One region of the Neorhizobium puerariae genome, then DNA from elsewhere that is predicted to be linked to it. Evidence: riboswitches for the same ligand, from Rfam matches in the RefSeq annotation. Region 1 holds a riboswitch; each other region holds the start of a gene.
What was found. Region 1 has a riboswitch for cobalamin ahead of ACFFP0_RS31890 (CbtB domain-containing protein). Riboswitches for the same ligand answer to the same signal wherever they lie in the genome.
Positions count from the first base shown of each region.

Region 2: linked by a shared signal. The riboswitch ahead of bluB (5,6-dimethylbenzimidazole synthase) and the one ahead of ACFFP0_RS31890 (CbtB domain-containing protein) in region 1 are both predicted to bind cobalamin.
Region 3: linked by a shared signal. The riboswitch ahead of nrdH (glutaredoxin-like protein NrdH) and the one ahead of ACFFP0_RS31890 (CbtB domain-containing protein) in region 1 are both predicted to bind cobalamin.
Region 4: linked by a shared signal. The riboswitch ahead of ACFFP0_RS16090 (aromatic ring-hydroxylating oxygenase subunit alpha) and the one ahead of ACFFP0_RS31890 (CbtB domain-containing protein) in region 1 are both predicted to bind cobalamin.

Region 1 is NZ_JBHMAA010000077.1:176,304-184,056, forward strand. It holds gene cobN (cobaltochelatase subunit CobN) at 1-2,252, opposite strand, end outside; gene cobW (cobalamin biosynthesis protein CobW) at 2,291-3,328, opposite strand; gene ACFFP0_RS31885 (DUF1636 family protein) at 3,325-3,723, opposite strand; cobalamin riboswitch at 3,831-4,039, opposite strand; cobalamin riboswitch at 4,133-4,330, shown strand; gene ACFFP0_RS31890 (CbtB domain-containing protein) at 4,368-4,544, shown strand; gene ACFFP0_RS31895 (CbtA family protein) at 4,557-5,321, shown strand; gene cobO (cob(I)yrinic acid a,c-diamide adenosyltransferase) at 5,318-5,932, shown strand; gene ACFFP0_RS31905 (cobyric acid synthase) at 5,936-7,408, shown strand; gene cbiB (adenosylcobinamide-phosphate synthase CbiB) at 7,392-7,753, opposite strand, start outside.
Region 2 is NZ_JBHMAA010000036.1:46,216-53,968, reverse strand. It holds gene ACFFP0_RS27500 (GFA family protein) at 1-98, shown strand, start outside; gene ACFFP0_RS27495 (NAD+ synthase) at 175-1,848, shown strand; gene ACFFP0_RS27490 (TolB family protein) at 1,866-2,705, shown strand; cobalamin riboswitch at 2,723-2,910, shown strand; gene bluB (5,6-dimethylbenzimidazole synthase) at 2,993-3,679, shown strand; gene ACFFP0_RS27480 (hypothetical protein) at 3,786-4,460, opposite strand; gene ACFFP0_RS27475 (NADP-dependent malic enzyme) at 4,616-6,943, opposite strand; gene ACFFP0_RS27470 (UDP-2,3-diacylglucosamine diphosphatase) at 7,163-7,753, shown strand, end outside.
Region 3 is NZ_JBHMAA010000032.1:210,972-218,724, reverse strand. It holds gene ACFFP0_RS25520 (ChrR family anti-sigma-E factor) at 1-436, shown strand, start outside; gene ACFFP0_RS25515 (DUF982 domain-containing protein) at 487-726, opposite strand; gene ACFFP0_RS25510 (alpha/beta hydrolase family protein) at 906-1,547, shown strand; partial or broken gene ACFFP0_RS25505 (bifunctional sugar phosphate isomerase/epimerase/4-hydroxyphenylpyruvate dioxygenase family protein) at 1,778-3,673, shown strand; cobalamin riboswitch at 3,863-4,087, shown strand; gene nrdH (glutaredoxin-like protein NrdH) at 4,330-4,551, shown strand; gene nrdI (class Ib ribonucleoside-diphosphate reductase assembly flavoprotein NrdI) at 4,564-4,968, shown strand; gene nrdE (class 1b ribonucleoside-diphosphate reductase subunit alpha) at 4,950-7,103, shown strand; gene nrdF (class 1b ribonucleoside-diphosphate reductase subunit beta) at 7,278-7,753, shown strand, end outside.
Region 4 is NZ_JBHMAA010000017.1:83,637-91,389, reverse strand. It holds gene ACFFP0_RS16110 (winged helix-turn-helix domain-containing protein) at 1-349, opposite strand, end outside; gene ACFFP0_RS16105 (FAD-binding oxidoreductase) at 346-1,779, opposite strand; gene ACFFP0_RS16100 (L-threonylcarbamoyladenylate synthase) at 1,804-2,781, opposite strand; gene ACFFP0_RS16095 (DUF6656 family protein) at 2,914-3,531, opposite strand; cobalamin riboswitch at 3,689-3,902, shown strand; gene ACFFP0_RS16090 (aromatic ring-hydroxylating oxygenase subunit alpha) at 4,011-5,255, shown strand; gene ACFFP0_RS16085 (BA14K family protein) at 5,375-5,800, shown strand; gene ACFFP0_RS16080 (BA14K family protein) at 5,993-6,493, shown strand; gene ACFFP0_RS16075 (transporter) at 6,555-7,550, opposite strand.

The sequences.
Region 1 (7,753 bases):
TCCTGGCAGTAGCGACGGAGAATTTCGTCGGCGCCCCGCTTGCCGAGTTCGAACGCGGTCGGAGTTGGCAGCGTGCGCGGATCGCTGGCGAAGAGATTGCGGCCGGTCGGCATCACGTCGCGGCGTCCGCGCGCCGGCGCGCCCGAGGGGCCGGGGCGGATATGCCCGCCATCCAGCGCATCGAGCAGGGCCTGCCGCTCGGTTTGCGCACTGGCAAGGCGCAACGGGTCGTCGTCGCCGTCCGCTGCCTCGCCGAAGATGTGCTGGCCGTCCTTGATGGCAAAATCCTTGAGGTCGCAGAGGAAGGCGTCGACGCGGGCCAATGCCGTATCCGGATCGTCGTCGCGGGAGACGCCGGCTTCGGAGGCCAGCCCCGTCTCGCGGGCCGTTTCGACGATCAGCTTTGCCAGCCGGTCGCGGCGGCGGCGGTCGAGACCGTCGGCCTGGGCGTATTCGTCGACCAGCAGCTCAAGCCTCTTCTGCTCTTCCGAAAGGCCCGCGCCGGTGAGGACCGGCGGCAGATGGCCGATGGTGACGGCGGAAATCCGCCGCTTGGCGACCGCTGCCTCGCCCGGATTGGAGACGATGAAGGGATAGACGACCGGCAGGCCGCCGGTGACGATTTCCGGGAAGCAATCCTTCGACAGCGCCACCGTCTTGCCCGGCAGCCATTCGAGCGTGCCGTGCGCGCCGACATGCACCGCCGCGTGCGCCTCAAGCGTATCGCGCATCCACTGGCCGAAGGCGATCAGGGCATGGCGCGGGGGCAGGTCGGGGCTGTGGTAATCGGCGCGGCGGTCGGCGTTGCGGCCGCGATCGGGCGCCAGCGCCACCGTGACATTGCCGAATTGCGCGGCCCGGAAGTGGAAGACGCCGTCTTCCGCATTCTCGTCGGTTTCCGGCGGACCCCAGGCGGTTTCGGCGCCGGCCGCCGGCCGGTAGGCGGAAAGCGGATAGGCCCCGGTTCTCCGGTCCAGCAGGTCGAGAAGGTCTCGCGCGGTCGCCGGAATGCCGGAGATGGAATAGCCGGCTATGGAAAGCGCGCGCAACATGGACAGCACGCTTTGCGGTACGTCCAGCCCGACGGCATAGCCGGTGCGGCCCGGTGCGCCCGGATAATCCGGCATCAGGATGACGATCTTCCGTTCTGCGCGCGCGGCAAGCTTCAGGCGCAGGAAGGCTGCGATGCGGTCGGCCACCTGTTCCAGCCGGTCGGGTTCGGGCCGGTTGACCAGACTGGCGGAATTTTCGCCTGCCTTGAAGGAGATCGCGCCTGCCAGGATGCGGCCGTCGAGTTCCGGCAGGACGACATGCATGGCGAGATCGGCGGGGTTCAACCCCCGGCGGCCTTCCATCCAGCCCTCGCGGCGGGTCGTGGCGACGACCGCCTGGAAGACCGGCACGCCAGCCCGGTCGAAGATCGTTTCGCCCTTGTCGTCCGTGCTGCTGGCAAAGGCCGTCGTCGTAATGATCGCGGCGGGCTTGAGGCCTGTTACGGCCTGTTCGACGAAGGCGACGGCATCCGCATCCTTCAGGCCGCTGACGAAGATCGGCAACGGTGCCAATCCGCGCTTCGCCAAAGCCTCGAACAGGGCATCGACCGGCGCGGCATCGTTGGCGAGCAGCATGGAACGATAGAAGAGGATCGGCAGGCGCGGCGCGCCGGATGCGAAGCCGGCCAGCAGGTCGTCGGCCTCGACGATACCCCGGTCCGGCCTGTAGAAACCGGTTTTCGGCATCGGCAGCGCTTGCGCCAGGGCTTTCGTTTCGCCTTTTGCCAGTGCGGCAAGACGAAGGGCGAGCAGCCGCATGTTGTCCGGCCCGCCCTCGCGGAAACAGGCGAGGATGCCGGCAAGCACCTCTTCCGAAACCGTCGAGGCCCCGGCCAGCCGCTCGTCGCGGATGCTGCATTCGCCGGGGAGCAGGGCCAGGGCGATCCTGTTCCGCTTCGCCAGGCGCGACAGTTCGTCCACCCCATAGGCCCAGCGGTCATAACCGCCGAGGATGCGGACGAGGATGACCTTGGCATGGACTGCCGTCTTTTCCAGCCACAGATCGACCGACATCGGGTGACGGAGGTCGGAGAGGTTGGTGAGGGCGAGGTCCGGCCGATTTTCGGCCCATGCCGCGGCCACGCCGTTCAGGTCGCTGCCGGAAAAGGACAGCACCACCACATCGGCCGGCGACTGGTTGAGGTCGACCGGTTCGATCAGGTCGTCCAGTGACGACGATGTGGTGGCGAGTATGTGCATTCCTTTTTCTCTGCGGGCCTTTTCTCTACGGGCCTTTGTCAGGCGGCCAGCATCCTTTCGATCGCCGCGCGGTCGATGCCCTTTTCGCCGATCACGACGAGGCGGCTCCGGCGGGTTTCGTTCGCGCCCCAGGCACGGTCGAAATAATGGTTCACGCGCGATCCTACCGCCTGGACCTGCAGGCGCATCGGCTTGTTCGCGACTTCGACGAAGCCTTTTATGCGCAGAACGTTTTCTGCCTCCGCCGTCTCGGAGATACGCGCGGCCAGCGCCTCGGCATCCGCCACCGCCGGCAGGTCGACGACGAAACTGTCGAAATCGTCGTGGTCGTGGTCCAGCTCGTCGTCGTGATGGGTCTTGCGGTTCTCGATGTCGTCCTCGACGGCGAGGCCGAGGCCGATCAGCACGCCCGGATCGATTGCGCCGTTTGCGGCAGGCACGATTTTCACCGCCCGCGGCAGATGCGCCTGAACGCGGCCCTTGGCGGCGGCGAGCGAAGCCTGGTCGAGAAGATCGGTCTTGGTCAGCACGATCATGTCGGCGCAGGCGACCTGATCCTCGAACACTTCCTCGACCGGATCGTCATGATCGATCGAACCGTCGGCCTCGCGCTGGGCTTCCAGGGCGTCGTGGTCGTCGGCGACCCGGCCCTCGGCCAGCGCGACGCCGTCCACCACCGCCACCACGCCGTCCACGGTCACGCGCGCCTTCACATCCGGCCACTGGAAGGCCTGGACGAGCGGTTTCGGCAGCGCAAGGCCGGAGGTTTCGATGAGGATATGGTCGACGCGCGGTTCGCGGGACAGGATCTGGTCGATCGCCGGCACGAAATCGTCGGCCACGGTGCAGCAGATGCAGCCGTTGGCGAGCTCGATGATGTTGTCTTCCGGGCAACTCTCGATGCCGCAGCCCTTCAGCACCTCGCCGTCGATGCCGACATCGCCGAATTCGTTGACGATGATCGCCAGCCGTTTGCCGTCCAGCTTCTCGATCAGGTTGCGGATCAGCGTTGTCTTGCCGGCGCCCAGGAACCCGGTGACGACGGTGCAGGGAACGCGGCCGAAAGAGACGGTCATGATGGCATGTCCTCGTGATGATGGAAGGGGGGAATGCGGGCCGTCATGCCCTTGCCGCGCAGGCAGGCGGGACGGCCGCGAAGAGGAAGGAAACCGCGCTCGTCGCCGGCGAGCATCATCGCGCCGGCGACGATATCCTCGACGTTTTCAAGCGACAGATGGCCGAACACATAGGACCAGCCGGAACGGTGGTTGAAGGCCGCGCTCGGGCTCTTCTCGCAATTGGCGAGGCAGGTGACGGGCCTGACGGCAAGTGGCCTGCCGGCTGCCGCAGCCTTCAGCGCCTCGATCATCGCCACGCCCGGACGCACGTCGCCATCCGTTTCGTCGCGGCAATTCGTGCAGACGAAGATCGTCACGTCGATATCGGGATCGTTCCTGTGCTCGTCACTCATCGTCTGGCCGCGTTACCGCCGGGATATCTCAAGATCGGGGCGCGGAACAGGAGGGGCAAGCCGCCTGCGGTGAATGAGCGAACCTCTCCGGAGCACCCCGCCCGGCGAGCCTTGTTGTCCAAACGGCAGGTCTCCTGGCTCGCGGGTCGCCGCCATTTGCCTGCCTTCCCGGATCGCTCCAGTGGCTTTTCGGCAGATGGCTCGCCGCCTACAGTTGCGGGGGCAGCCGCGGCATTGATCCGGATAGAAGGATCGCACCGCATTCTCTCTTAGCCCCTTCCGTTGCCGGAAAAGGACCGTCTTTCTTCAACTACGCCCGGTCGCAGGCCCGTGTCAATGGAGACAGTGGGGAGACGGCGGGGGAGACGGTAGGCGTCGCAAAGGCGATTGCCCGTGCGGCAAATTCGTCTATAGTGACCCTGCCTACGGTGCCCGAACGGGCCTTGAGAGGGAATGCGGTGCGACGGCTCCTGCCGTCCAGCCCGCGGCTGCCCCCGCAACTGTAAGCGGAAAGTCTTCGTCCATCATGCCACTGGAGCGATCCGGGAAGGCGGGCGAGGGCGCCTGATCCGCGAGCCAGGAGACCTGCCAGAGGCGACTGGAAACTTGAACGACCCTCGGGTGGAGGGTGAAAGGACATAACCATGGTTACGAAATCTGCTGCCACCGCAGTCAGCGTTTCCACCTCGAAGATCATTCCCCTCAGCATGACGGCGCTGCTGGGCCTTTTCGTCGTCGGCTTCGTCGGCTTCTCGCATATGGAAGTCGTGCATAACGCCGCGCACGATTCGCGCCATTCCTTCGCATTCCCCTGCCACTAAGGGGAGTTTCCCATGTCGTTGTTTCGTAACATCGTCTTTGCGGCGGTGATCGCCGGGCTGTTGTCCGGATTGCTGCTGACCGTGATGCAGAGCTTCTCCACCGTCCCGCTGATCCTGCAGGCGGAGACCTATGAAAACGCCGCTCCCGAAGCCGGCCACAGCCACGAGGCTGCGCCGGCTGCCGGTGCAACGGCGCCGGCCGCTGCGGACCATCATCACGACGAGGAAGCGTGGATGCCGGCGGACGGTTTCGAGCGTTTCATCTACACCGCGGCCGCGGACGTGCTGGCCGCCATCGGTTTCGGCCTCGTGATGATCGCGGGTGCGGAAGCGCTGGGCGGTTTCGGAGGATGGCGCGGCGGCCTGCTGTTCGGCATCGCGGGTTTCCTTACCGTCAGCCTTGCCCCCGGCCTCGGGCTGCCGCCCGAACTGCCGGGCATGCCGGCGGCGGAACTCGGTCCTCGCCAGATCTGGTGGGTTTCGACAGCCGTCTGCACGGCCGCCGGCCTCGGCCTGCTTGCCTACACGCGCTCGGCCGTGCTGGCGGCGCTGGCGATCGTTCTGCTGATCGCGCCGCATCTTGTCGGCGCGCCGCTGCCGCCAAGCCATGAAACGGCCGTGCCGATCGAACTGCACGCCCGCTTCGTCAATGCGGTCTATGCCACGAACCTGGTTTTCTGGGCGGCGCTGGGCACGCTTGCCGGCGTGATCCGCGAAAGATTTCGCGCCGGCGAGGATGTTGCCGTGCGTTCTTCCACGGAGCTGGCTTCGCGGTGAAGGAGATCGACGAAACATCCGCCGAACGCCATCGCGCCAAGATGGCGAACCGCAAGGCGGTTCAGGATGCGGAAGTGGCCGGGAAGACCCTCGAAAAGGGTCTTCTCATCGTCCATACCGGTCCCGGCAAAGGCAAGTCCACCGCCGCTTTCGGTCTGGCGCTGCGCATGCTCGGCAACAATCGCCGTGTCGGCGTCGTGCAGTTCATCAAGGGTGCCTGGTCGACCGGCGAGCAGCCCGCACTGGCCACCTTCGGCGACCGTGTCGTGTGGCATACGATGGGCGAAGGTTTCACCTGGGAAACCCAGGACCTGCAGCGCGACATCGCGGCCGCCGAAAAAGCCTGGGAAAAGGCGCTCGACCTGATGGCGGACGAGACGATCGGGCTCGTCATCCTCGACGAGCTCAACATCGCGCTGCGCTACGACTATCTCGACCTGGACAAGGTGATCGCCGCGCTTCAGGCCCGCAGGCCGGACCTGCATGTGGTCGTGACCGGCCGCAATGCCAAGCCGGCGCTGATCGAGGCGGCCGACATGGTCACCGAGATGACGCTGGTGAAACATCATTTCAAGGCCGGGGTGAAGGCTCAGGCCGGCATCGAGTTCTGAACAATGGCCGCGATCGGTTTCGCTCGGGCGCTGATGTTTCAGGGAACGGGTTCGGATGTGGGCAAGTCGCTGGTCGTGGCTGGGCTTGCCCGCGCCTTCACGCTGCGCGGACTGAGGGTCCTGCCCTTCAAGCCGCAGAACATGTCGAACAATGCGGCGGTGACCGCGGATGGCGGCGAGATCGGCCGGGCGCAGGCGCTTCAGGCGCGCGCCGCGAAAGTGCCGCTCAGCGTCCACATGAACCCGGTACTGCTCAAACCGCAGAGCGATGTCGGCGCGCAGGTCGTGGTTCAGGGCAGGGTCGAAGGCAATGCCGGGGCCGCCGAATATCAGCACCTCAAGCCGAAGCTGATGCCGCGCGTGCTGGAAAGTTTCGAGCTGCTGCGGGCAAAGGCCGATCTGGTGCTGGTCGAAGGGGCAGGCAGTGCTTCGGAGATCAACCTCCGCCAGAACGACATCGCCAATATGGGCTTTGCCCGCGCGGCGGATGTGCCGGTCGTGCTGATCGGCGATATCGACCGGGGCGGCGTGATCGCCAGCCTCGCGGGCACGAAGCTGGTGCTTTCGCCGGACGACGCGGCGATGATCCGGGGTTTTGTCGTCAACCGTTTTCGCGGCGATCCGGCGCTGTTTGCCGAAGGCATGCGGATGATCGGCGACCTGACCGGCTGGCGGTCGATCGGGCTGCTGCCGCATTTTGCGGATGCCGCCCGCCTGCCGGCAGAGGATGCGCTTGGCCTGAACGGTCCTTCCGCCTGCAAACCCGGTGCCAAGATCCGCGTCGCGGTGCCGATCCTGCCGCATATCTCCAATTTCGACGATCTCGATCCGCTGGAGGCCGAGCCGGAAGTGGAGCTTCTCCGCGTTCGGGCCGGGCAGGCCATTCCCGGCGATTGCGATCTGATCCTGCTGGTCGGATCGAAGGCGACGATTTCCGATCTTTCAGCGTTGAAGGACGCGGGTTTCGACGTCGATATCGCCGCGCATGCGCGGAGGGGCGGGCGGGTGCTCGGTCTGTGCGGCGGCTATCAGATGCTGGGGCGGAGGATTTCCGATCCGGAGGGGATCGAAGGGCCTCCGGGTTCTGTCGAGGGGCTCGGCCTGCTCGATGTCGAGACGGTGCTTTCCGGCGACAAGCGGCTGGAGGCGGTCTCCGGCACCAGTTTCGACGGCATTTCCCTGTCCGGTTACGAGATGCATGTGGGCCGGACGGCGGGGCCGGATTGCGCGCGGCCTTTCGCTACGGTCGGGGGCGGATCTGCGGATGGCGCGACGTCGGCCGGCGGCCAGGTCTGGGGCAGCTATCTGCATGGCCTGTTCGCCGATGACCGGCAGCGCTCCGCCTGGCTGACGCGGCTCGGCGGCCCGGCGTCGGGTCTCGACTACGAGGCGGGTGTGGACGACGTGCTCGACCGGCTGGCAGCGCACATGGAAAGGCACCTCGATCTCGATGGACTGCTCACGCTTGCCAGATGATCCACGCCAGAAGGCCGAAGAGGCCGATCAGCAGGCCATCCGCCACGCGGGCGAGTTTCAGCGCACGAAGGATGTCGTCGCGGGTGAGTTCCGGGCGGCCGCCCTCGCCCATGAACCGCGCTTCGATCATCTGCCCGCCATAGCTTCGCGGGCCGGCGAGCGCGATGCCGAGCGCACCGGCCATCGCCGCTTCCGGCCAGCCGGCATTCGGCGAGCGGTGATGCCTCGCATCGCGCAGCACGGCCCTGATCGCATTTCCCGGCGAAGCCCGGTCGATGAAAAAGGCCGCCATCACGAACAGCAACGCGCTCAGCCGCGAGGCCGGCAGGTTGATGAGGTCGTCGA
Region 2 (7,753 bases), on a different contig from region 1:
TGGGGGAGCATATCTATTGCGCCGACAAGGGGGATTTCTACGACATTCCCGAGGATGGCGTGCCGCATTATCCGGGTGATCGCCCGGCATCCGTCTGAAACACCGTAAAAATAACACCATAAAAATTCCGGGGCGCACGTTGCCGCGTCTGGTACCCGGCGCTAAATCGTGGCCATGACCCAGGACATCAGCCAGACGTTCCGCATCGCCGTCGCCCAGCTCAACCCGACCGTCGGCGATGTTGCCGGCAATCTGGCGCTTGCCCGCGAGGCGCGCCGGGATGCCGCCCGCCAGGGGGCGGATGTCATTCTCTTCACCGAACTTTTCATCTCCGGCTATCCGCCCGAAGACCTCGTCCTGAAGCCGGCCTTCCTGAAAACCTGTCTGTCGGCCGTGGAACAGCTTACAGGAGACACCGCCGATGGCGGGCCGGGGGTGATCGTGGGTTTTCCCCGCCAGGGCAAGGAAGGCCGGCACAATTCGGTCGCGGTGGCCGACGGTGGGCGGATCGTCGCCATCCGCGACAAGGTCGACCTGCCGAACTACGGCGAATTCGACGAGAAGCGCGTCTTCGTCGCCGGAGACATGCCGGGGCCGGTGAGTTTTCGCGGCGTCCGCCTCGGCATTCCCATCTGCGAGGATATCTGGGGCGAGTTCGGTGTTTGTGATACTCTGTCAGAAAGTGGCGCCGAAATCCTGCTCGTGCCGAACGGCTCGCCCTATTATCGGGGCAAGGTGGATATCCGCCATCAGGTGGTGTTGAAACAGGTCATCGAGACCGGCCTGCCGATGATCTATGCGGCGCAGCTTGGCGGCCAGGACGAACTTGTCTTCGACGGAGCGAGCTTTGCCTTCAATGCGGACAGGACGCTCGCCTTCCAGATGGGACAGTTCGAACCGGCGGTCACGATGAGCGAGTGGACGAAGATCCACGATACCTGGCGCTGCGTCGACGGGGCGGTCGCCGTCATTCCGGAAAGGGAGGAGGCTGACTATCGGGCGTGCCTGCTCGGTTTCCGCGACTACGTCAACAAGAACGGCTTCAAGGCGGTGGTCCTTGGCCTGTCCGGCGGCATCGACTCCGCGCTTTGCGCGGCGATCGCCGTCGATGCGCTCGGGGCGGAACGGGTGCGAACCGTCATGCTGCCCTACCGCTTTACCTCCGGAACGTCGCTCAGGGATGCCGCGGATTGCGCCAGGGCGCTCGGCTGCCGTTACGACATCGTGCCCATTGCCGAGCCGGTCGAGGGTTTTTCGTCGGCGCTTTCCGAACTTTTCGATGGTGCGGACGAGGGCATAACCGAAGAAAACCTGCAGAGCCGGACACGCGGCGTGATGCTGATGGCGATCTCCAACAAATTCGGCTCCATGGTGGTGACGACCGGCAACAAGTCGGAAATGTCGGTTGGCTATGCGACGCTTTACGGAGACATGAACGGCGGGTTCAACCCCATCAAGGACCTCTACAAGATGCAGGTCTACGCGCTTGCCGCATGGCGCAACGAACATCTGCCGGAAGGGGCGCTCGGGCCGGCGGGCGAGGTGATCCCGAAAAATATCCTCTCCAAGGCCCCGTCGGCGGAACTCCGGCCGAACCAGACCGACCAGGATTCGCTGCCGTCCTATCCCGTTCTCGACGACATCCTCGAATGTCTGGTCGAGATGGAAATGGGCATTGAGGAGATCGTCGCGCGGGGCCATGACCTGGCGACGGCGCACCGCGTCGAGCATCTGCTTTATCTGGCCGAATACAAGCGACGTCAGGCGCCGCCGGGCGTGAAGATAACCCGGAAGAACTTCGGCCGCGACCGGCGCTATCCGATCACCAACCGGTTCCGGGACCGATAGGGAGGAAACCCATGGCGCTGCGCAGCTCGGTCGAGATATTCAACATCCGTACCCGCGAAAGCCGGGTCGTCTGGCAGACCGGGGCGCTGTTCGAGGCGCCGAACTGGTCCCCGGACGGTCGCTACCTGATGCTCAACAGCGAGGGCCTGATCTATCGCCTGTCACCGGATGGAGGCAATGGTCCCGTACCCGTCGATACCGGCTTTGCCCGGCAGTGCAACAACGATCACGGCATCGCGCCGGACGGTTCGCTGATCGCGATTTCCGACAAGGCGGGGTTCGGCAAGTCGGCCATCTATGTCCTGCCGGCCGAAGGCGGTTCGCCGAAGCTGGTCACGAAAAACCTGCCGTCCTACTGGCATGGCTGGTCGCCGGACGGAAAGAGGTTTGCCTATTGCGGCATCCGCAACGACGTCTTCGATATCTATACGGTCGGTGTCGAGGGAGGCGAGGAGAAGCGGATGACCTTCGGGGAGGGGCGCAACGACGGGCCGGATTATTCGCCGGACGGCAGATGGATCTATTTCAATTCCAGCCGCATGGGCCTCATGCAGGTCTGGCGCGTGCCGGCCGCCGGGGGGACGGCCGAGCGCATCACCGAAAGCGATTATGGCGACTGGTTTCCTCATCCATCACCGAAGGGTGACAAGATCGTCTTCATCTCCTACGACGCCGATGTCTTCGATCACCCCCGCGACAGGCAGGTGCGTGTCCGGCTGATGGACATGGACGGCGGCAATGTCGAGACCCTGTTCGATCTCTTCGGCGGGCAGGGCACGATGAATTCGCCCAACTGGTCGCCGTCCGGTGACGAATTCGCCTATGTGCGCTATTTCCCCGTCGTATCGGCGGCTTGAATCCTGCGCGCCGCGGAGGCATAAACGCCCGGTCAGGTGCCTGCCTATCGCAGGAGAATCGGGAATCCGGTGGAAAGCCGGAACGTGCCCAACGCTGTAAGGCGGATGCTTGGCCGCAAATCGATGCCACTGGGCTTGCCCGGGAAGGCTGCGGCGGAAGTGGACGAAGCCAAGTCAGAAGACCGGCCTGACGAGATGGACCGACCGCGCGGACGGCGGAAGGTTTTGGAGTTCGTGCCTCACCCCCGGACGGGCGAGCGCGAGCGCTGCATTGTTGGGGATAGACGATGCGACCGGACCCTTCTGCACACGCCCTTGCGCCTGCGGGCGAATTTTCAACCTCCGAGCGGAACGCGGTCTACAGGGCGATAGAGACGCGTCGCGACGTGCGCGATCAGTTTTTTCCCGATCCGTTGCCGGACGACCTGGTGATGCGGCTGCTCCGCGCGGCGCATGCGGCGCCGTCGGTGGGCTTCATGCAGCCCTGGAATTTCATTCTGATCCGCGACGCGGCGGTGCGGGAGGCCGCCTGGGCGGCATTCTCTCGCGCCAATGACGAAGCGGCGGAGATGTTTCCGCAGGAACGGCGCGATCTCTACCGCAGCCTCAAGCTCGAAGGCATCCGCAAGGCGCCGCTGTCGATCTGCGTCACCTGCGATCCGGACCGGGCGGGGCCGGTGGTGCTCGGCCGCACCCACAATCCGCGCATGGATGTCTACTCGGCCGTCTGCGCCGTGCAGAACCTCTGGCTCGCGGCGCGGGCGGAAGGCGTCGGCGTCGGCTGGGTCAGCATCTTTCACGACCGGGACGTGCGGGCCCTGCTCGGCATCCCGGAGCGCGTCGAGATCGTCGCCTGGCTCTGCCTCGGTTACGTCGACCGGCTTTACGCCGAACCGGAACTCGCGCTCAAAGGCTGGCGTCAGCGCCTGCCGCTCGAAGATCTGGTCTTCCATGATCGGTGGCAGGCGCGCTGAAGCATGGCGCACAGGAATGCGCAGCGATCTTGCGCCGGCGACATCATGAAACGAGGGCCGAAAGCGTAAGGCGCAGACCGGCAAGATCGCGCCCCGCCTTCGCGCTTCATTGCTGCGGCTGAGGCCCGCTCGATTTCGGATGGGCCAGATCGATGTTTTCCTCGGGCAGGAATGTCGGGCCGACCATGCGCACCTTCCTGTTGGGATCGTAGGGACGTTCCGGAGGAGGAGAAGGCTCGGCTGCCGGCGCCGCCTGCTGCCGCTGCGGTTCGCCGGTATGCAGGTGGGTGATGCCGGAATAGGGCTCTTTGCCCGGCAGTTCGAGGCCCTGCACCTTCAGCCTTTCCTTGTGGTCCTCCTCCACGTCGGATGGAATGCAGTTGTTGGCGCGGATCGCCGTCAGGATGGCGTTGCGCTCCTCCGAAGGCCTCGTGATTTGCCGGGCGTTGTTTCGCTCGGCCGTCAGCGCGTCGCGGCTTTGCTCCAGCGTGTCGAGGGCCTGCCGCATTTCCTCGCAGACCTCGCTATTCGCATTGCCGAGGGTAACGACGCTGCCCGTACTGCAGCCGGCCCGGCGCATCTCGATCCTGAGCATGCGGATATCGCTGTTCTGCTGGCTGAGTTCCTGCGCGAAACGCCGCATCTCGCCGGTATTGCCGATGATCTGCGGCGCATTGTTGAGCTGCCGGTAAAGGGCCGCGCAGGTGGCGATATCCCGTGCGGCGGCTGCGGCGGGGACAAGCAGAAGCGGGGCGATCAACAGGCCGCGAAGCACAGGCATGATCCGGCTTTCTCTCCGATTGGCAGATCGCATCATGGACGAGGCCGGTTGACAATATGATAAAGGCAGTCACCACGGACTATCGCAGCTGCTTCAGTTCTGCGATAGATATTGGTGTAAATTACCGTTTATTTTCAGATGCCTGTTGTCAGGATTTAAGAATTAACATCAAGATTGGGCTGCGATGCTTCCACGACGGCGAGCGCCGCCATGTTTACGACGCCGCGCGACGTCACCGACGGAGAGAGAATGTGCACCGGCATGGCCGCGCCGAGCAGGACCGGGCCGACATGCAGGGCATCGGTCATGTTCCGCACGATGCCGAGCGAGATGTTGGCGGCGTCGAGGTTCGGGAAGATCAGCAGGTTGGCGTCGCCGGTCAGTGAACTGTTCGGCATGGCCCGCTTGCGCACGGCTTCGGAAAGGGCCGAACCTGCCTGCATTTCGCCGTCCACTATAAGATCGGGGGCGCGCTCGCGCACCAGTTTGAGGGCGCTGCGCATCTTCTGCGCGCTTTCGGAATCGCGTGAACCGAAGTTCGAATGGCAGATCAGCGCCGCCTTCGGGACGATGCCGAAGCGACGGACTTCCTCGGCCGCCAGGACGGTGATCTCGGCGATTTCCTGGACGGACGGATTGTAGTTGACGAACGTGTCCGCCAGGAAGAGCGCGCCACGCTGCGAGATCACGAGGCTGAGGCCCGAGAACGCGCAGACGCCCGGACGGCGGCCGATGATCTGGTCGACGTCGCGCAGGTGCCTGTCGTAGCCCCCCTCGACGCCGCAGATCAGCGCATCGGCCTCGCCGCGCTTGACGGAAAGCGCGCCGATCACCGTGTTGTTGGTACGCACGATGGTGCGGGCCGTTTCCGGGTTGATGCCCCTGCGGCCGACCAGCGCGAAGTAGTCGTCGACATAGTCGCGGTAGCGCGGATCGTCTTCCGGGTTGACCACGGCGAAATCGACATCCGGCCGGATGCGGATGCCGAAACGCTTGAGCCGGGCCTCGATGACGGAGGGGCGGCCGATCAGGATCGGGGTTGCGGTCTTTTCCTCGAGCAGGACCTGGGCGGCGCGCAGCACGCGCTCGTCTTCGCCTTCCGCGAAGATGACCCGCTTCTTCTCGGCCGATTTGGCGGCGGTGAAGATCGGCTTCATGATGAAGCCGGAGCGCCAGACGAAGCGGTTCAGCTGGTCGAGATAGGCGTCGAAATCCTGGATGGGCCGCGCCGCCACGCCGCTTTCGGCGGCGGCCTTGGCCACGGCCGGCGCGATGCGCAGGATGAGGCGCGGATCGAACGGCGAGGGGATGAGGTAGTCCGGGCCGAAGACGGGCGTGTCGCCGGAATAGGCTTTTGCCGCCACATCCGAGACTTCCTCGCGGGCAAGGGCTGCGATCGCCTTGACCGCCGCCATCTTCATGTCCTCGTTGATCGTCCGGGCGCCGCAATCGAGCGCGCCGCGGAAGATGTAGGGGAAACACAGGACGTTGTTGACCTGGTTCGGGAAGTCCGAGCGTCCGGTGCAGATCATCGCGTCCGGGCGGGCGGCGCGGGCCAGCTCCGGCATGATTTCCGGCGTCGGGTTGGCAAGCGCCATGATGAGCGGTTTCGGCGCCATGCGGGCCAGCAGTTCGGGCTTCAGCACGCCGGCGGCCGAGAGGCCGAGGAAGACGTCGGCATCGTCGATGCTGTCGGCCAGCACGCGCTTGTCGGTCTTCTGGGCGTAGATTTCCTTCCACTCGTCCATCAACGTGTTCCGGCCGTCATAGACGAGGCCTTCGATGTCGTGGACCCAGATATTCTCCTTCTTCGCGCCGAGCGAGACGAGGAGATGCAGGCAGGCGAGCGCGGCGGCGCCGGCGCCGGACGTGACGATCTTCACATCGGCGATGTTCTTGCCCGCAAGCTCCAGCCCGTTCAGGATCGCGGCGGCGACGATGATCGCCGTGCCATGCTGGTCGTCGTGAAAGACCGGGATGTTCATCTTGGCGCGCAGGCGGCGCTCGACCTCGAAACATTCCGGCGCCTTGATATCTTCGAGGTTGATCCCGCCGAAGGTCGGTTCGAGCGCCGAGACGGTCGAGACCATGGCTTCGATCGTTTCGGCGTCGATCTCGATGTCGAAGACGTCGATACCGGCGAATTTCTTGAAGAGGACGGCCTTGCCTTCCATGACCGGCTTGGAGGCGAGCGGCCCGATATTGCCGAGGCCGAGCACCGCCGTGCCGTTGGAGATGACGGCGACGAGATTGGAGCGGGCCGTGAAGTCGGCGGCCGCATCCGGATTGTCGCGGATGGCGAGGCAGGGAGCCGCGACGCCCGGCGAATAGGCGAGCGCCAGGTCGCGCTGGTTGCCGAGCGGCTTGGTCGCCTGGATCTCCAGCTTGCCGGGCCGGGGATAGCGGTGGAAGAACAGCGCCTGCTCGTCGAGATCGCCGCTGACCGGCAGGGTCTGCGGTTTCGGTTTGTCCTGCGCGTTCATGATGTCTCCTGGCGTGTCTTTTGTGTCTTGATGGGCCAAAGGCGGAGTGTTCTCCATACATCAATCGGCCGGGCGCGACAGCAGCTAATTTGCGCCCGCGGCAGAAATCGGAACGCTGCGGAAGCGGCGCCGGGGCGGGCTTTTCCAGTGCCCTGTCATCATCCTGAAACACGAGTCTGATTTTGAAAATCCCAAAAGCGGCGGCGAAAGGATGACTTCGTGACCGGTCAAGTGGATACAAGGCATTTCAGAACGCTCTTCATTTCGGACGTGCATCTGGGTTCCAAGGCCGCCCGAACGGATTTCCTGATCGACTTCCTGCGTTATCATGAAGCCGATACGATCTTCCTGGTCGGCGATATCATCGACGGCTGGCGCCTGAAGCGGAACTGGTACTGGCCGCAGGGCTGCAATGATGTGGTGCAGAAGCTTCTGCGCAAGGCGCGCAAGGGCACCCGCATCGTCTACATCCCCGGCAATCACGACGAATTCCTGCGCTCCTTCCCGGGCACCCATTTCGGCGGCATCGAGGTGGCGGAACGTGCAATCTACGAAATGGCCGACGGCAAGAAATACCTGATCCTCCATGGCGACGAATTCGACGTCGTGGTGCGCAATGCCCGATTGCTCGCCTATCTCGGCGACTGGGCCTATGACGCGGCGATCGTCATCAATATCGGTCTGGCGGCGATCCGCCGCCGTCTCGGCATGCCATACTGGTCCTTCTCCGCCTGGGCGAAGCTGCAGGTCAAGCACGCAGTCAACTTCATCGGCGAGTTCCAGCGCGTCGTGGCCGACGAGGCCCGCCGC
Region 3 (7,753 bases), on a different contig from region 1:
GACGACGATCCTGAACTCGGCTCCCTTGCCGGCGGCGCCCCGGATGGACGCGGAAAAGCGCTTTCCCTCATCGATGCAGGCCTATACGGGAAGCAGCCTCGCGGACATTCCCTGGAAAACGAAGCTGCCCGGATTTCGCCAGTACGTCATCGAAAAGGTGCCGGATGTCGAAGCGAGTCTTCTGTGGGTGCGGGCGGGCAGGGCGCTGCCCCATCACGGTCATCGCGGCCTCGAACTGACCCTGGTTCTGGAAGGGGAATTCCACGATCACCGCGGCAATTTCAGCCGCGGGGATGTCTCGATTGCCGACGAAATGCTGGAACATCGGCCGGTTGCGGGAAAGCAGGGGCCGTGCATCTGTTTTTCCGTTCTTTTCGCGCCGATCACGCTTTCCGGCTCTCGATTGAGGCTGGTCGCGGATATTCTCGGCATCTGAAGCGGAAAAGAAAAAGGCCGGCGATGCCGGCCAGCTTTTCCTTCGTATTCTCAGTTCAAATGAAGCTGTGCTTCGCTCACGGCCTGTTCGAACTGCTGGCGCGCTTCTTCCGGCGACCTCCGTCCGTCGAGCGCGGCGCGGCAGGCGCTGCGTGCCTTGACGAAATGAGGCCCGCGCATATCGGGCCAGCGGTCGGTCAACAAGGCCAGTGCTTCGAACGGCCCGTTGATGACTTCGGTCCCAAGATGTCCAAACGCAACACGAACAGGTTTCTGCCAGCTAGTCTGCATGTCTTTCGCCTCCTCCCTGAGTACCCAACCCGTAGAAACAATTTAGATGAAGTTTGGTTCCGCGAGAATGAGAAAAATTTGCAATCATGGACGATTGCGGCGACGCCCCTGGCATGTCGTCCATCTGTTATTCTCAGGCGCGGGATTTTGGGGAATACTTGCGAAATGAAGGGAATAGGATGTCGGACCGATTTCTGATCAAGGGACCGAATGAGGCGCGTTTCACCATACTGCTTGCACATGGCGCCGGTGCTCGGATGGATTCCGCCTCGATGACGGCGTCGGCCGAAGCGCTGTCGGAGAAAGGGTTCCGCGTAGCGCGCTTCGAATTCGCCTACATGGCGGCCCGGCGTATGTCGGGGGACCGCAAACCGCCGCCGCGAGCGGAGACCCTCAATCCGGAATACAAGGCGGCCATCGCCGAATTTCACGCGAAAGGCCCGCTGATCATCGGCGGGAAGTCCATGGGCGGAAGGGTCGCGAGCATGGTCGCCGATGAACTTCATGCGGAGGGCAGGATCGCGGGCCTCCTGTGCCTCGGTTATCCATTCCACCCGCCGGGCAAGCCCGACCAACTCCGCACGCAGCACCTGAAGGAACTGAAGACGCCCGCCCTGATCTGCCAGGGAACGCGTGACGAGTTCGGCGCCCGGGATGAGGTACCCGGCTATCATTTGTCCGAAACGATCGAAATCCTCTGGCTGGAGGATGGCGACCACGATCTGAAGCCGCGCAGGAAGATCTCCGGCTTCTCCACGGCCGATCACCTCGCCGCCATGGCGGAAGCGGTATTCGCCTGGGCTGGAGGATTGGAAGTCTAGCGGGGAGGTCATTGCGCCTTCCTGGAATCTGGAGCGCCTGCAGGAGGCATGAGTACCAATGTCTCCGAAAGGAGACGTGCGGGCGTCGCGGAGCCGGGCAGCCATTATTTCCCTTACGAACTATTTGGTACAAATAATGGATATGATAAAGGTTGCGATGTTGGACATGCGACTTCGGACACGCCGGCGCCTTCATGTCTCCGAGCCGTTCCGGGGGAATGGAGGAATGCATGAAGACGTCGATCGCGCGACCGTATCGATCAGCGGGGAGTTGCCCGAGAAGCTTGAGGCGATAGCGAAGGCGGGGTTCGAGGGGGTGGAGATATTCGAAAACGATTTCTGGCCTTCGACGGCAGTCCGGCAGATGTGGGCAGGATGGTGCGCGATTTCGGACTGGAGATCACTCTGTTCCAGCCCTTCCGAGATTTCGAAGGCATGCCCGAACCCCTGCGGACATGCACTTTCGACCGCGCCGAACGCAAGTTTGATGTCATGCAGGAACTCGGTACCGATCTTCTGCTGGTCTGCTCGAATGTCTCGCCGGTATCGCTCGGTGGTATCGACCGGGCGGCTGCGGATTTCCATGAGCTCGGCGAACGGGCCGCCAGACGAGGTCTGAGGATCGGTTATGAGGCGCTTGCCTGGGGGCGCCACATCAACGACCATCGCGACGCGTGGGAGATCGTGCGCCGTGCCGGCCATTCGAATATCGGGCTCATCCTCGCTAGTTTCCACACGCTGTCGCGCAAGCGCGCAAGATCGACATCAACTCGATCCGTTCCATCCCCAGGGACAAGATCTTCATCGTCCAGCTTGCCGATGCCCCGCTGATCGACATGGACCTGCTTTACTGGAGCCGGCATTTCCGCAACATGCCGGGCGAGGGGGACCTTCCCGTGACGGATTTCACGGCCGCGGTCGCCGAGACCGGTTATGACGGCTATTTTTCGCTGGAGATCTTCAACGACCAGTTCCGCAGCGGCTCGACCCGGTCGATTGCCGCGGACGGTCACCGCTCGCTGATCTACCTGGGCGATCGGGTGCGCCGCATACCCGATGCGACGGGATTGACCGTAGCCGCCATGCCGGACCGGGCCGAGGTCAGGGGCGTCGGCTTCGTGGAGTTCTCCGCCGATGAAAAGGAGGCGGCCGATCTCGTCGGCATCCTGAGGGCGCTGGGTTTTGCGAAGGTGGCGTCGCATCGCGCGAAGAAGGTCGATCTGTTCCGTCAGGGGGATATCCGCCTTCTCGTCAACACCGAGGGGAAGGGGTTCCCAATGCCTCCTTTGCCATGCACGGCACCTCGGCCTATGCGATGGCGCTGGTCGTCGATGATGCCCGGGCTGCGCTCGCGCGTGCCGTGGCGCTGGACGCCGAGCCGTTCAGCCAGCCGGTCGGCCCCGGCGAAGTGGAGATACCGGCAATCCGTGGCGTCGGCGGCGGGCTGGTTTATCTCATCGACGATCAAAGCGAGCTCGGCAGGTTTTCCGAGATCGATTTCATGCCCATCGAGGACGATGCCGCGGTGATGCCGGCGCATCTCCTGCATGTGGATCACATCGCCCAGACCGTCGGTTATGACGAGATGCTGACCTAGCTTCTGTTCTATACCTCGATCTTCGGCATGCGGAAAACGCCGATGGTCGACATCATCGATCCCGCCGGCGTTGTGCGCAGCCAGGTGGTGGAGAATGGTTCCGGATCGCTGCGGATCACGCTCAACGGCGCCGAACCGTCGGACGCTGGCCGGGCACTTCATCGCGGAAAAGTTCGGCTCAGGCGTCCAGCATCTCGCATTTCACACGGACGACATCTTTGCGACGGCGGCGGCGCTCCGCCGGAACGGTTTCCGGCCGTTGCAGATATCGCCGAACTACTATGGCGACGTGGAGGCGCGCTTCGGCCTCGATCCGGACCTGACGGAGCGGCTGAAGGCCGACAACATCCTCTACGATCGCGACGAACACGGCGAATATTTCCAGCTCTACAGCATGACCTACGGAGAAGGCTTCTTCTTCGAGATCGTCGAAAGGCGAGGATATCGCGGTTATGGCGCCCCCAACGCGATCTTCCGTATCGCGGCGCTCAAGAAAGCCCTGAGACCGGACGGCATACCAAGGATCTGACGGCAACCGCGTTTGTCGCCTGAACTGCAACTGGCCATGTCACGCCATATCCATAGCGTTCCTCCGACGAGCGAGGCCCCATCGCGAGGGCCGTTTCGCCATGCCCGTCCACCGTCCGGGAGGCTTTCCGCTGCTGCCTGCTCTTGATGTGTGATTTTCATAGCTATTGACGTGATTTTAACCTCGTCTACTATATCTAGTGTTCGAGGTGCTTCCGATTCGTAAGGATGGGGAGCTAAGAGGGAATACGGTGCGTGGCCTTCATGAGGAAGGCTGCAAGTCCGGAGCTGCCCCCGCAACTGTAGGCGGAGAGCATACGTCCGATAAAGCCACTGGGCCGGAAGGCTTCGGGAAGGCGAGGGGCGGATGCGACGACCCGCGAGCCAGGAGACCTGCCTCGAGCAGAACGTCCACGGGCGGGGTGTCCGGATGGCGAACGGCGGTTTGCGGGATGAAACCTGTGGGCGCCGTTTTCCCGAATACCCCGCAGAGCCACTTCGGGGTGAAGTCCATGTTGAACAGTACTGATCCGTAAGGCGTGACGGACGCTCTGCGTCCGGCTGCCGGTTACGGCTGCGTCCATTCCAGTTTCATTGCCCGGGCATCGGCGGATGCCCGAACGATGTTGCATGCTTTTTCGAAACACGAGGAACACAATGAACATTACCGTCTACAGCAAGCCTGCCTGCGTCCAGTGCACCGCGACCACCCGCGCGCTCGATCGCCAGGGGATCGATTACACCGTCATCGACGTGTCCGCTGACGCCGCGGCTTACGAGCTCGTCCGGAGGCTCGGATATCGCCAGGTCCCGGTCGTCGTGGCGGGAGAGCGGCACTGGGCCGGCTTCCGGCCCGACATGATCGGCAGTCTCGTCTGATACGTCCCAGCCATGGGCGATATCGTCTATTTCTCCAGCCGGTCGGAGAACACGCGGCGTTTCGTGGAGAGGCTGGACATGCCGGCGCTGCGCCTGCCGATGGACGGCAGCGCGATTCCGCCTTCGGTACGGCAGCCTTATGTGCTCATCGTGCCGACCTATGGCGGCGGAGGCACGAAAGGGGCGGTGCCGAAACCGGTGATCCATTTCCTGAATGATGCCGGCAACCGCAATCTGCTTCGTGGCGTCATCGCAGCGGGCAACACCAATTTCGGCGCGGCTTTCGCGCTTGCCGGAGACATCATCTCCGCCAGGTGCGCCGTGCCCTTCCTCTATCGTTTCGAGCTTCTTGGAACGGTCGAGGACGTCGCTAACGTCAGACATGGATTGGAACGATTTTGGACACGCTTACGCTAGACAGGCCGGCGAAGGCCGCGGAACCCGCGCTGGATTACCACGCGCTGAACGCCATGCTGAACCTCTACGACGAGCAGGGCCGAATCCAGCTCGACAAGGACCGGCTGGCCGCACGTCAATATTTCCTCCAGCACGTCAACCAGAATACGGTCTTCTTCCATAACCTTCGGGAAAAGCTCGATTACCTGGTGACCGAAGGCTATTACGAGCAGGAGGTTCTGGACCAGTATTCCTTCAATTTCGTCCGCGATCTCTTCGATCAGGCCTATGCCAGGAAATTCCGTTTCCCCACCTTCCTGGGAGCCTTCAAATACTACACCAGCTACACGCTGAAGACCTTCGACGGAAAACGCTATCTGGAGCGTTATGAGGACCGCGTCTGCATGGTGGCGCTGACGCTGGCGCGCGGCGACGAGGAGCTTGCCCGCGGTCTCGTGGAGGAAATCATTTCCGGCCGCTTCCAGCCGGCGACCCCGACTTTTCTCAATGCCGGCAAGAAGCAGCGGGGCGAACTCGTCTCCTGCTTCCTGCTGCGCGTCGAGGACAACATGGAGTCGATCGGCCGCTCGATCAACTCGGCCCTGCAGCTATCGAAGCGGGGCGGCGGCGTTGCGCTGTCGCTCACCAACATCCGCGAGGCTGGTGCGCCGATCAAGCAGATCGAGAACCAGTCCTCCGGCATCATTCCGATCATGAAGCTCCTGGAAGATTCGTTCTCCTACGCCAACCAGCTCGGCGCACGGCAAGGGGCGGGCGCGGTCTACCTGCATGCACACCACCCCGACATCATGCGTTTCCTCGATACGAAACGTGAGAATGCCGACGAGAAGATCAGGATCAAGACGCTCTCGCTCGGGGTCGTCATCCCGGACATTACTTTCGAACTCGCCAGGAACAACGAGGACATGTACCTGTTCTCGCCCCATGACGTGGAGCGCGTCTACGGGATGCCCTTCACCGAGATTTCGGTGACGGAGAAATATCGCGAGATGGTCGAGGATGCCCGCATCCGCAAAAGAAAGATCAAGGCGCGCGAGTTCTTCCAGATCATCGCCGAGATCCAGTTCGAGAGCGGCTATCCCTACCTCATGTTCGAGGACACGGTGAACCGGGTCAATCCGGTTGCGGGGCGCATCACCATGAGCAATCTCTGCTCGGAGATCCTGCAGGTGAGCGAGGCAAGCACGTTTAACGACGACCTGTCATACGAACATATGGGCAAGGATATCTCCTGCAATCTCGGCTCGCTGAACATTGCGGCGGCGATGGATTCCTCCGATTTCGGCAAGACGATCGAGACGGCGATCCGGGCGTTGACCGCAGTCTCCGACATGAGCCATATCGCCTCGGTTCCATCGATCGAGAAGGGCAATGACGAAAGCCACGCGATCGGCCTCGGGCAGATGAACCTGCATGGCTATCTCGCCCGCGAACGCATCTTCTACGGCTCGCAAGAGGGCATCGATTTCACCGACATCTACTTCTATACGGTGACGTATCACGCGCTGCGCGCCTCGAACCTTCTGGCGGCCGAGCGAGGTACGAGCTTCAGGGGGTTCGAGAATTCGAAATACGCATCCGGCGAGTATTTCGACAAATACACAGAGGCCGAATGGAAACCGGCGACGGAGAAGGTCGCCGGGCTGTTCGAGACGGCCGGCATCCACATCCCGACGCGGGAGGACTGGCTGGCGCTGAAACAGGCGGTCATGACCTCCGGTCTTTATAACCAGAACCTCCAGGCGGTGCCGCCGACCGGCTCGATCTCCTATATCAACCACTCCACCTCCTCGATCCATCCGATCGTTTCGAAGATCGAGATTCGCAAGGAGGGCAAGATCGGCCGCGTCTATTATCCGGCCGCCTTCATGACCGGCGACAATCTCGAATATTATCAGGACGCCTACGAGATCGGTCCGGAAAAGATCATCGACACCTACGCTGCGGCCACCCGGCATGTCGATCAGGGCCTGTCGCTGACGCTGTTCTTCCGCGACACGGCGACGACGCGCGACATCAACCGGGCGCAGATTTACGCCTGGAGGAAGGGCATCAAGACCATCTACTACATCCGGCTGCGCCAGATGGCGCTGTCCGGCACCGAGGTGCAGGGCTGCGTGTCTTGTACGCTCTGACCTGATTTCAGCCGCGGGCCTTCGAGCGCGTGGCCCCCTCATTCGCCTGCCGGCACCTTCTTCCCGATGGGAAGAAGACAGATGCGGCATGCGCGGCGTCCTCCTCTCTCCTTCGGGAGAGGGCAGGGTGAGGGGGCTCCGGGCACCATCACAATTTGTCGAGGAAATCCATCAATGAACGTCGCCATCAGGCCGATCTCACGCATCCGAGCCATCAACTGGAACCGCATCGAGGACGACAAGGACCTCGAAGTCTGGAACCGCCTCACAGGAAACTTCTGGCTGCCGGAAAAGGTGCCGCTGTCGAACGACATCCCCTCCTGGGCGACGCTGAAGCCCGAGGAGCAGCAACTCACCATCCGGGTCTTCACGGGCCTGACCCTGCTCGACACGATCCAGAACGGGGTCGGCGCCGTGCGGTTGATGGAGGATGCGGCCACGCAGCACGAGGAGGCCGTGCTCTCCAATGTCGCCTTCATGGAGGCGGTGCATGCGCGCTCCTATTCATCGATCTTCTCGACGCTCTGCCTGACGCCGGATGTCGACGATGCCTATCGCTGGTCGGAGGAGAACGAATTCCTGCAGCGCAAATCCGCGCTGATCATGGAGCAGTATGCATCCGGTGATGCGCTGAAGAAAAAGGTCGCCAG
Region 4 (7,753 bases), on a different contig from region 1:
CCGTAGGGTCCGCGTTGGACGCCAGCCAGTCGAGATCGGTGTGCATGGCGTTTCGGCTCGCCTCTTCCATCCGCCGGTAGCGGGAAAGCAGCTCCCGGCCGAACTCGGTGAGGCCCGCGCCTCCGCCGCTCTTGCCGCCATGCCGGGTGGAGATCGAGGGCTGCCGGAACATCCGGTTGATCTCGTCGCCGAGCAGCCATGCGCGCCGGTAGGACATGCCGATCGCAGCCCCTGCGGCCCGGATCGAGCCGTGTTCGGCAATGAGTTCCAGAAGCTGCGCCTTGCCCGGCCCGAGGCGCACGCCGTTTTCCAGATCGATGCGGATCGTCGTCCTCAGGGGCTGGCTCATGGGATCGCCACCACCTTGCCGGGGTTCATGATGCCGGCGGGGTCGAAGGCCATCTTGATGCGGCGCATCAGGTCGATTTCGATGGGCGAACGGATATGGGCAAGCTCGTCGCGCTTCAACTGGCCGATGCCGTGTTCGGCCGATATCGATCCGCCGGCTGCAAGCACGATGCCGTGCACGATCTCGTTCATCTCCCGCCAGCGGTCGATGAAGGCCGCCTTGTCGGCCCCGACCGGCTGGGAAATGTTGTAATGGATATTGCCGTCGCCGAGATGGCCGAAGGCGCAGATCCGGGCGCCGGGAATGGCGGCGAGCACCGCCCTGTCGGCCTCGGCCATGAAGGCCGGGATTTTCGAGACGGGCACGGAGACGTCGTGCTTGATGGAACCGCCTTCCGGCTTCTGGGCGTCCGACAGGCTTTCCCGCATATGCCAGAGCGCCTTCTGCTGGGCGACGGAGGAGGCGATCGCGGCATCGCGGATGAGGCCTGCTTCAAACCCCTGTTCCAGCAGGGACTGCACCATGGTCTCCGCCGTTTCGGCGGAATCCGAGGTCGATATGTCGATCAGCGCATACCATGGATGCGGTTCGGCGAGCGGGTCGCGCACGCCCTCGATATGGCGGGTGGTGAACTCGATGCCGATGCGCGGCATCAGTTCGAACCCGGTCAGCGACGTGCCGCAGAGGTTCGAAGCCCGCTCGAACAGCGTCAGGGCGTCTTCCGGCGAGTTGAGCCCGGCCAGCGCCACCTGATGCCCCGCCGGTTGGGGAAACAATTTCAGCACGGCGCCGGTTATGATGCCGAGCGTGCCTTCCGCGCCGATGAAGAGGTCACGCAGGTCATAGCCGGTATTGTCCTTCTTGAGGCGGCGCAGGCCGTCCCAGATCTCGCCCGTCGGCAGCACCACTTCGAGCCCGAGGCAGAGCTGGCGCATGTTGCCGTAGGCGAGCACGGCGGTGCCGCCGGCATTGGTGGAGAGGTTGCCGCCGATGCGGCAGGAGCCCTCTGAGCCGAGCGACAGCGGGAACAGCCGGTCCACCGCTTCCGCCGCCTTCTGGACGTCGGCAAGGATCGCGCCGCCATCGGCCACCAGCACGTTCGCGACCGGATCGATGTCGCGGATACGGTTCATCCGTTCGAGCGATACGATCAGGTCGCTGCCGCCCGTACGCGGCGTCTGGCCGCCGACAAGGCCGGTATTGCCCGTCTGCGGCACGACCGGCGTGCCGGTTTCGCTCGCGAGCTTCAGGATCGCCGAGACCTCCCGCGTGGAGCCCGGCTTCAGCAGCATCGGCGAGGAGCCCTGATAGAGCCCGCGCCCTTCGATGAGATGCGGCGCAAGGTCCTTCGGATCGATGAGGACATGGTTCTCGCCGACGATTGCCGCGAAGCGGCCGAGAAGCTCGGGCTTCGGCCCGGAAATATCCATCGAGGTTTCCTCCTGTTCCCGCGTCTATTCTCTCGGGGCGGCGGCACGGGCCAGCCGGTCGTTGATCGCCTCGCCAAGGCCGTGGTCCGGAATAGGCGTGACGGCAATGCGGACGGCGCCCGTCGCATCGGCGCGCTTCAGGTAATCGAACAGGTTTGCCGCTGCTTGCGCAAGGTCTCCGGACGGGCTGAGGTCGAAAATCGCCACCGCATGTTCGCTTCCCTGCACCGGCCGCGACCCGAGGCGGATCAGGGCCTCGCCGGGCTCCACATGATCGGCGTTCAGCCGGACGCCCGCATTCGGCGCGTAATGGGAGGCAAGCATGCCGGGCGCTTCGATGATCGCGGCGGGACCTTCCGGCCGGATCACCGTGAGGCCGGTCGCCTCCTCTATCTCCTCCGCGGCGACGCCGCCGGGCCGCAGCAGCCGGATCGCGCCGTCCTCGACGCGGACGATCGTCGATTCCACCCCGACCGGTGCCGCGCCGCCGTCAATGACGAGTTTCAGCTTGTCGCCCAGATCCTCGGCCACATGGCGGGCGCTCGTCGGGCTGATCCTGCCGGACGTGTTGGCGCTCGGAGCCGCCAGCGGCTTTCCGAAGGCGCGGATCAGCTCGGCGGCAAATCCCTTCGGCAGGCGGATGCCGACGGTGTCGAGACCGGCCGTCGCGAGCGAATGTATGCCGCCTTCCGCCTTGAGGGGCAGGATCAGGGTCAACGGCCCGGGCCAGAAGGTTTCGGCAAGTTTTCGCGAGACCGGATCGAAGGTCGCATGGCGCTCGGCCATGGCGAGGTCGGCCATATGGCAGATCAGCGGATTGAAGCGCGGCCGGCCCTTGGTCTCGTAGATGCGGGTGATGGCCGCCGGATTGGTGGCGTCCGCCGCGAGCCCGTAGACCGTCTCGGTCGGGATCGCCACGGGAAAGCCGTCCGCCAGCACGGCGCAGGCCCGCTGGAGCGCGCCTTCGTGGTCCTTGGTGATGTCGATGATGTCGGCCGCCATGTATGACCTAAAGCGCCGTACGCCCGAACGGACGTAAAAAGGACGCTCCAACCTTTTTGAATCTACGCGTCGTGCTTTCCGAAAAGCGATTCCGGTTTTCGGAACGATGCTGTAGCGCGGACCGGCTCTGTTTCAAAGTTTTTTGATGATTTCGCGAAGCGCCTCGTTCGAGGCGCCGAGCATCAGTACGTTCTTGATTGCTTCCATGGGGTCGCTGGTCTTGAACAAGAGCCCGTTCTTGCGGATCGAGCGATTGATCCGGAAGGGCTGGCCCGGCTCGCCTTCGACCGCCACGGCGAAGTACATGCGGGAATAGGCGGTGCTGATCCGCTCGAAGAACTTCTCCTCCTCTTCGCTGATGTCCGAGAAGAAGTTGGCAATGTAGAAGGACCAGCTCACCGGCACGCGCCGTGAAAGCAGCGTTCTGGCGGCCGTCACATGGCAATAGCCGAGATGCGGCCTCTGATCGAGCGTGTGATGGGCTATGATTTTCGGGAACTGGATCGAGCGGTGGAAGCCGTTGATGCGCTCGTGGCTCTTTTCGCCGGCCTCTTCGAGGCGTTTGCCGGTGCGCTCCGCGACCTGGGCATGGCTGAGGTAACGGCGTTCCTCCGGCACCCAGATCGGCTTGGGGCGGCCGATGCGGCCTGTCCGCAGGAATTCCGAATGCGCGGCGATCTTCACCTCCGGCGCCACGGGCGGGCTTGGCGGAGGGGCTTCGTAGTAGCGGATCTTCTTCTTGGCCTGCATGATGGAACCGCTCCCATGGATGCCGGGGAATTTTAGAAACTACTTCTTAATGACAGGTTTCCCTTTTGCGAGGCTTGAGAATGCTTTTCCAGGGCCGTCGTCAATGCGGTTGCCGATGTCGCAATGTCGTCTATGCGACACATGCGGCGAATGGTTATATCCGCCTCAGGCTCAAGGTGCCGCCTCGCTAGGGAAGGCGGAGAATTGGGAAGCCGGTCGAAGCCCGGCGCTGCCCCCGCAACGGTGGTGGAGTTCGAAGGTCCGGCGGAAGCCACTGGGAAAGAGCCGCAAAGGCCGCCCGGGAAGGCGCCGGTCCAGTCCCGACGGGACAGCTCCTGAGCCCGGAAACCAGCCTGGAGACCTGGAGAGATTCACCGATCGCGGCGGGCGTTCGGGCAGGGGGCTTTGGGGGCTTAGGCCTGCCGGCTTTCCATGTCCTTCGCGCGCTGCCCAAGGGGCGCATTGGCGAGGAAGGCTAGATGGAAATCCGCAATCAGGTCCTGCGGCAGTTGAAGAACCGCCGCGAAGGCTTCAGTCTCGAACAGGCCTTTTATACCGATCCGCATTATTACAAGCTCGATCTCGAAATGATCTGGTACCGCGACTGGCTGTTCGTCGGCCACGATTGCGAATTGCCGAAGGCAGGCAGCTATTTCACCCTGCAGATCGGCGATTATCCCGTGGTCGTCGTCCGCGGCCGCGACGGGCGGATCAGGGCGCTCCACAATACCTGCCGCCATCGCGGCAGCAGGGTCTGCACCAAGGAGAGCGGCTCGGCGGTTCGCCTCGTCTGTCCCTATCACCAGTGGACCTACGAACTCGACGGCTCGCTGCTGGTGGGGCGGCAGATGGGGGCGGATTTCGACAAGGCGCAATACGGATTGAAGAAAGTCCATTGCGAGAGCGTCGCCGGTTACATCTTCATCTGTCTGGCCCAGGAGGCGCCGGATTTCGCCCCGGTTCGCGCCGCGATCGAGCCTTACATGGCGCCGCATCGCCTGTCGGAGGCCAAGGTCGCCCATCAGTCCACGATCATCGAAAAGGGCAACTGGAAGCTCGTCTGGGAAAACAACCGCGAATGCTACCATTGTGCCGGAAACCATCCGGAACTCTGCCGCACGTTTCCCGAGGCGCCGACCGTCACCGGCGTCGCGGGGGCGATTGACGATCCCGTCATCATCGAGCATTGGCAGCGTTGCGAGGCGGCCAACCTGCCGAGCGAGTTCAGGATCTCGCCGGACGGCCAGTTCCGCGTCGCCCGCATGCCGCTGATCGAAGGGGCGGAAAGCTACACGATGTCCGGCAGGAATGCCGTTGCCCGCCAGCTCTCCGACGACGTGACGATCGACCGGATCGGCACCATGCTGCTCTTCCATTATCCGACCACCTGGAACCACATGCTGGGCGACCACGCCATCTCCTTCCGCGTGACCCCGCTCGGGCCGGAGGAAACGGCGGTCACCACCAAATGGCTGGTCCACAAGGATGCGGTCGAAGGGGTGGACTACCATCTCGAGGAACTGACGCATGTCTGGAACATGACCAACGACCAGGACCGCCGGATCGTCGAGGAGAACGCCTTCGGCATCCGCTCTCCGGCCTACGAGCCGGGACCCTATTCGGCGGTTCACGAGGGCGGCGTCATGCAGTTCGTCGAATGGTATTCGAACTTCATGGTCAACCGCCTGCAGGGCGACCAGGCCAAGCTCTCTATCGTCGCCTGACGGAGAGGGGGCCGGGGCCGCTCGCTTATTCGTGATCGGCCCTGGAACATGCCCGGTAGGAACGAAGTCCTGCGATCCGCGTTGTTCCCAAAATCAGTCTGGAACAAGGAAACACCAGGATGAATACCCTTCGCTTGCGGTTCACCGCGGTCGCAGTCGCCATCGCCTCGACACTCGCCGGCCTTGCGCCCGCCCAGGCCTTTCCGCTTCCCTCGGCTCCCGGCATTTCCGCGGCAAGCCCCGTGACGGAGGTCCAGTACCGGGACCGGCGTGACTGGCGGCGGGACCGTCACGGCTGGTACAACGGCCATCGCGGCTATCGCGACCGCCGGCCGGGCTACCGGTATCACAACGGCTTCTGGTTCCCGCTTGCCGCCTTCGCGACCGGCGCGATCATAGGCGGCGCGATCGCCTCCGACCGCGGCGGATATTCGAACCGGCATGTCGCCTGGTGCGAAAGCCGCTACCGCACCTACCGTGCGTGGGACAACACTTACGTGCCGCGCGCCGGCGTCCGCGCGCAATGCGTCTCGCCCTATCGCTAAGACTTCCCCGGATCTCCCGGTCCGGAACCCGGCGCGGGCATGCGGCCCGCGCCGGGTTTTCTGTTGTGTTAATCACGCATTCAGGATGAATTTCCTAGGATCGCCGCGAAATCCGGCCTGCCTGATATATAAGGCTATCGGCTCCGGCACGGAGAATTGAAAAAGACAACGGTAGGGAATGGAGAACATAACATGACGCTGTTCAAGAAAGTTGCGGTCGCGGGCATTTCCCTCGCCGTTCTGGCCGGCTCGCTGATGCCGGCCGAGGCAATGCCTTTGCCCGCGGCTCCGGCCGCTGGCCTGGAAAGCTTGGACGTCACCCAGGTCCAGTACTGGGATCGCGGCGACCGGTGGGAACGCCGCTCGTGGCGTCGCGACGGTTATCGCGATGGCTACCGCGACGGCTGGTACAACGGCCACCGCGGTTATCGCGACCGCCGGCCGGGCCATCGTTACCATAACGGTTACTGGTTCCCGCTCGCCGCCTTCGCAACGGGCGCGCTGATCGGCGGCGCTATCGCCTCCCAGCCCCGTTATGCCGAGCCGGCTCCGTCCTATGGCGGCGGCGGTGGCGGCATCAATCCACGCCATTACGAATGGTGCTCGGCCCGCTATCGGTCCTACGATTCCTATTCGAACTCGTTCCAGCCCTATAACGGCCCGCGCCAGACCTGCTATTCGCCCTATTACTGAGGACGGCAGGCATTCTTTCTGGAAGCCCGTCCGGCATCGCCGGGCGGGTTTCTTTTTTCCGTCAGAGTATTCCCGTCCGCCTCAGCAGCCACCATGCGGCGAGGATCGACACGCCCATCAGGCCGAAGGCATAGATCGTCCCGCCCGTGCCCTCGGCGAACGGAAGCGACGAGGTGTTCATTCCGAAGAAGCCCGTGACCAGCGAGGGAGGCAGGAGGAAGGCCGTCATCAGCGACAGGATGTAGAGGTGGCGGTTCGTTTCGGAGGAGAGTTTCGAGTCGATTTCCTCGTGCAGCAGGCGGGCGCGTTCCTGCAAGGCATAGACGTCGTGGTCCACGGCCTCCAGCCGGCCGATGAGCCGGGAGGAGGCGTCGTCGAAGCCTGGCGGCATCTCGTCGTCGTCGGCGGCAGCGGCGCGGCGCATCAGCGTCAGCACGGTCCTGAGATGCCGGTGCAGCCGCACGACTGTGCGCCGCACGGGCGCCAGCCGGCGGCGTTCGTCGCGGGGTGCGTTGTCGTAGACGAAGTCCTCGATAAGATTCAGTTCCTCGGTAAGTTCCATCACGAGGCTGATCAGGGTGCGCTGGAATTCGGCGACCAGCGTCTCGAACACGTCGATCGGTTTCCTGTAGCGGGAGGCGTTCTTCTCGATGGCGGCCCGCACGCGGTCGATGGAGCGGAGCGGCTGCAGGCGCGTGGTGATGATCACCCTGTCCGAGACGAAGAAATGCAGCCAGCCGATATCGCGCGTTTCGCTGTCGAACTCCCGCTGGAAATCGATCAGCGTGCCGTAGACGAGCTGTTCGTCGAGCGTGATCGCGGCATGCGTGTCATGCGTCGTAAGCGCGGTGAAGGCGGGCGGGGTCAGGCCCGGGAAATTCTCCAGGAAAGCGTTGACGCGCGTATCGGCGAGATTGAGATGCAGCCAGAGAAAGCCTTCGCCGATCTCAAGGTCGCTGCGGGCGGCGTCGAGCGGAAGTCTGGTGCAGGGAGCCGAGCCGGGACGAAAGTGATAAGCCCAGACGAGGCCGGGAATGGCGGGAGTGACAAGCGACATGGGCGAGGAATCCGGAAGCATGGGACATCTCCATAAGCCTCTTGTGTAACGCCGGTTTCAACAAGATTCTCTAAAGCAAGAACTCGATCCGGTCTCGCTGTTTCGCCTGTTCATGGCGTGTGACCTAAATGGGGGGTAATCTGATGCGGTGATTGACAACAATATTTACGTTTACGTAAAAAGCAAAGAGGAGCCGGCCGATG